DNA from 2 places in the Glutamicibacter protophormiae genome. Region 2 is predicted to be linked to the other one. Evidence: riboswitches for the same ligand, from Rfam matches in the RefSeq annotation. Region 2 holds a riboswitch; the other holds the start of a gene.
What was found. A riboswitch is a leader RNA that binds a small molecule or an ion and turns the genes downstream of it on or off. The one in region 2 is predicted to bind glycine.

Region 1 (2,392 bases), 370 kb from region 2:
CGGCCTACCAGCTGGGTTTCGCCTACATCCCGTCGCGCAACGAGGGGGAGAAGAGCACCTCCATGGGCGTGCAGCTCAGCCAGTTGGCGCGACAGGTGGTTATCGGCAAGATGATGCAGGCCAAGGGCTAGGAGGAAGAACGTGGCAAAGTTTTTGGCAATGGGAGACTCCTTCACCGAAGGAGTCGGCGACGACGATCCGCTGCGCCCGAACCAGGTGCGCGGCTGGGCCGACCGGGTGGCCGAGGTGCTGTGCGCCCGCGGCGACTGGGAATACGCGAACCTCGCGATCCGCGGCAAGAAGATCGGGCAGGTGATCAACCAGCAGATGGACCAGGCGCTGTCCATGAAGCCCGACGTCGTCTCCCTCTACGCCGGCGGCAACGACATCCTGCGCCCCAAGGCGGACCTCGAGGCGCTGATGCGCGGTTACGACAGCATGGTCAAGCGCTTCGCCGATGCCGGCATCACCGTGTTGCTGTTCACCGGCTTCGACACCGTCGACTCGCCGCTGTTCTCCAAGACCCGCCCGCGCACCGCGATCTACAACGAAAAGGTGCGCGAGATCGCCGACCGCTACAACACGCTGGTCGCCGACTATTGGCGCTGGCGCGAATTCTCGGACGTACGCTACTGGGCGGTGGACCGCCTGCACATGGGCGCCGCGGGGCACACGCTCATGGCCGCCAAGGTGCTGGACGTGCTGGGCGCCCATGGCGTCACGGACGGCAACTGGTCCTCGGATATCGAGCTGCCGGTGCTTCCGACGGCCGCGGTGAACGCCCGTGCCGAGAAGCTCCGGCAGGACTTGGAGTGGGCCAAGGAATACCTGGGTCCGTGGGTCAAACGCCGTCTGACTGGGACCTCCTCGGGAGACAACCTGAGCGCCAAGTACCCGGACTACATTCGGCTCGGCGCCGAACACGGCTAGGGCGCTTCATGCAGGGGCTCCGGGGCCGCAAGATTGTTTGCAGTTGGCCCCGGGGCAGGTACCATGGGACATGTGTTGTGGGTCATTGGCCCGCAGCCGACGCCATAGAAGGATGGCGGGAGAGACCCGTTCACACCATGGACGGGCGCCGTAGGAGCAATTCCTCCCCAGGAAACTCTCAGGCACCCGTACCGCCATCAAGAGGCAACTCTGGAAAGTAACCGGCCCGTTCCGGTTCACCGAAGGTGCAAGCAACCGGCTTGGTAGGCCGGATGCGTAAAACTCTCAGGTTGTGCAACAGGGATGGGGAGGGACAGCGACCTTCCTTTGGCATGCGCCAAGACAGATCCCCATGGAGACACCTGCACCATGACCATCACGCAGACTTCTGCTAACACGAACAGCGAATTCGTGTCCCGCCACATCGGCCCGCGTCAGTCCGACGTCGAGACCATGCTCCAGACCCTGGGCTACAACAGCCTGGACGAGCTGATCGACACGGCAGTTCCCGCCGACATCCGACAGGATGCCGCACTGGACATCCCGGATGCCCTGACCGAGACCGAGGCACTGGCCCACCTGCGTGAGCTGGCGTCCAAGAACGTCATGAAGACCCAGATGATCGGCCAGGGTTTCTATGACACCATCACCCCGGCGGTCATCCGCCGCAACATCGTCGAGAACCCGGCCTGGTACACCGCCTACACCCCGTACCAGCCGGAGATCTCCCAGGGCCGCCTCGAAGCCCTGCTGAACTTCCAGACCATGGTCATGGACCTGACCGGCCTGCCGATCGCCAACGCCTCGCTGCTGGACGAATCCTCCGCCGCCGCCGAAGCCGTGCTGATGATGCGCCGCGCCAACAAGAAGAAGTCCAACGGCAAGACCGTGCTGGACTCCAACATCTTCCCGCAGACCATCAAGGTCGTGCAGGGCCGCGCCGACGCGCTGGGCTTCGAGGTCGAGGTCGTCGACCTGTCCGCAGGCCTGCCCGAGGGCGAGATCTCCGGCATCGTGCTGCAGCAGCCGGGCAATGACGGCTCGATCGCCGACCACGCCGAAATCATCGCCGCCGCCAAGGCCGCCGGCGCCATGGTCACCGTGATCGCCGACCTGCTGTCGCTGACCATGATCGCCGCCCCGGGCGAGCAGGGCGCAGACATCGCCGTGGGCAACACCCAGCGCTTCGGCGTCCCGCTGTTCTTCGGCGGCCCGCACGCCGCCTACATGGCCGTGGGCAAGGGCCTTGAGCGCTCCATGCCGGGCCGCCTGGTGGGCGTCTCCACCGACGACGCCGGCACCAACGCCTACCGTCTGGCCCTGCAGACCCGCGAGCAGCACATCCGCCGCGAGAAGGCCACCTCCAACATCTGCACCGCCCAGGCGCTGCTGGCCATCTGCGCCTCGATGTACGCCGTGTACCACGGCCCGGCGGGCCTGAAGCAGATCGCCTCGCGCGCCC
Region 2 (2,392 bases):
GCAACTCAGCTGCTGCCAGAAACGCACCGCATAATTGTCGTATCGGCCGAAGACCGCGCAGAAAGCGCCGAACCCGGCGTACATCGCCCAGTCCATCCGCCCCATAACGGCGAGGACGAGCAGCGGCACCGCCAGGCAGAAGGTTGCCCGGGCCGCGGGCCGCAGCGCCGGCATGGGCGGAGCCACGGCAACACTGTGTTTCCAGACCTGTTTCGCATGGGCGATCATGCGCGGGTTTCCCCTTGGCCTGCAACGACCAGTTGCAGCAGTCCGCGCAGCTGCTCGCGCTGCGCCGGATCCAGCGCCCCGTAGATCTCCTCCTCGCCTTCGCGGGCCGCCTCGACAGCTCGGGCCGCAAAGCGCCGCCCGTCGGAGGTTAGTTCGATGAGTCTTCGGCGGCGGTCCACCGGGTCCACGGTGCGCTGCAGCGTGCCGTGCGCTTCGAGCTGGTCGAGGTAGGCAACCATGTGGCCTCGGTTGATGTTGGCCCGGTCGGCCAGGTCGTTCTGATACATCGCCCCGGACTCCTGCAGCGCGCTGATGATCGTGAAGTGGTGGCGCGTCAGCCCTTCGGCCTCCATCAGCGCACCCAGGGCCATGGTTCCCACACGCCCGACACGGGTTGCCAGATAGCTCAGGGAATTCCACTGGAAGCGGGGCAGTTTCTGATCAGTCACCAGACGAGAATATCATTTCACCTCGAAATGATTTCGCAGCGGAACTAATGACCGAGCGCGGCGGCGCCGGACTGGACGGTTCGCCGGCCCGGATCGGGCGTCGCGGCACTTCAAGCTTTAGCCCATGATCAGAACATGAAAAGGTCTTGTCGCAATGGGTTCACCCTCGACCCGACAAGTGCCGCTCGCCCGCTTTCCGACGGATTCGATTTGCGCCGCTTCACGTTTTCAGGGCATACTGTGATGGCAGTCACCAAACAGCCATTGATACGTGGCGGGAGAGTCCCGTCCTGAACCAAGGGCGGGCGCCGTAGGAGCAATTCCTCCCCGGGAAACTCTCAGGCCCCCGTACCGCCACGAACAGGCACCTCTGGAAAGCAGCGCGGCGAAGGCCGTGCTCACCGAAGGAGCAGGCTTCACCCAGTATTCGGCGTGAAGTGAAAACTCTCAGGTACGCAAACAGATTGGGGAGGAACATCAGAACAGTGCCGCACTCGCGAGCACGCCCATGATGCTCCCCCGTGGTCGCGGCAGGCACTTGCTTTGAGCGCTTGAGCCTGATGCGGCCGAAAACAGGAGAACACCACGTTGAGCGTGTTCGAAGAAAGCGTTGTCCGCGGGCAGGCCTACCGGCTTGTCCCGGATCGCTTCGGGTGCGGGATCCCCCACTCGCGGAAGGCGCAAGAATGAGCTCACCCAGCTCTGCCCCCAAGCTCGAACGCGGACTCTCCAATCGCCATATCCAGCTCATCGCCATCGGCGGCGCCATTGGCACCGGCCTGTTCATGGGATCCGGCAAAACCATCGCCGTCGCCGGCCCCTCGGTCATCTTCGTGTACATGATCATCGGCTTCATGCTCTTCTTCGTCATGCGCGCCATGGGCGAGCTGCTGCTGAGCAACCTCAACTACAAGACCTTCGCCGATTTCGCCGGCGACCTGCTGGGCCCCTGGGCCGCCTTCTTCACCGGCTGGACCTACTGGTTTTGCTGGGTGGTCACCGGCATCGCCGATGTCGTGGCCATCGCCCACTACGTCGCCTTCTGGTGGGGCGAGATGCCCTTGTGGATCCCGAGCCTGGCGTGCATCGCCCTGCTGCTGGTACTGAACCTGACCACGGTGAAGGCCTTCGGCGAAACCGAATTCTGGTTCGCCCTGATCAAGATCGTCGCCATCGGCGCGCTGATCGTGGTGGGCCTGGCCATGGTCATCACCGGTTTCCAGCACAACGGCATCAGCTCATCCTTCTCCAACCTCTGGGCGCATGGCGGCATGTTCCCCCACGGCGCCATGGGCTTCGTGGCGGGCTTCCAGATCGCCGTGTTCGCCTTCGTGGGCATCGAACTGGTCGGCACCACGGCGGCCGAAACCAAGGATCCGGAGAAGACCCTGCCCAAGGCGATCAACTCGATCCCGCTGCGCATCCTGTTCTTCTACGTCGGCGCCCTGCTCGTCCTGATGATGGTCGAGCCATGGACGCTGTTCTCCGCCGAGCAGTCCCCGTTCGTCGGCATGTTCACGCTGGCAGGCCTGGCCGGTGCCGCGGGCGTCATCAACTTCGTGGTGCTCACCTCCGCCACCTCCAGCGCCAACTCGGGCATCTATTCGACCTCGCGCATGCTGCGCGGCCTGGCGCTGGAAGGCGACGCCCCGAAGCGGTTCGAGCAGCTCTCCTCCCGCAAGGTGCCGCGCAACGCACTGATGTTCTCCTGCATG

Region 1: another riboswitch for glycine. It lies ahead of gcvP (aminomethyl-transferring glycine dehydrogenase); the one in region 2 lies ahead of cycA (D-serine/D-alanine/glycine transporter).

What each region holds. Positions count from the first base shown of each region.
Region 1 covers NZ_CP069806.1:2,870,146-2,872,537, reverse strand. Annotated here, with positions in the region: gene JQN66_RS13440 (serine hydrolase domain-containing protein) at 1-131, shown strand, start outside; gene JQN66_RS13435 (SGNH/GDSL hydrolase family protein) at 160-930, shown strand; glycine riboswitch at 1,037-1,134, shown strand; gene gcvP (aminomethyl-transferring glycine dehydrogenase) at 1,300-2,392, shown strand, end outside.
Region 2 covers NZ_CP069806.1:3,242,742-3,245,133, forward strand. Annotated here, with positions in the region: gene JQN66_RS15200 (FUSC family protein) at 1-228, opposite strand, end outside; gene JQN66_RS15205 (MarR family winged helix-turn-helix transcriptional regulator) at 225-677, opposite strand; glycine riboswitch at 943-1,041, shown strand; glycine riboswitch at 1,042-1,150, shown strand; gene cycA (D-serine/D-alanine/glycine transporter) at 1,364-2,392, shown strand, end outside.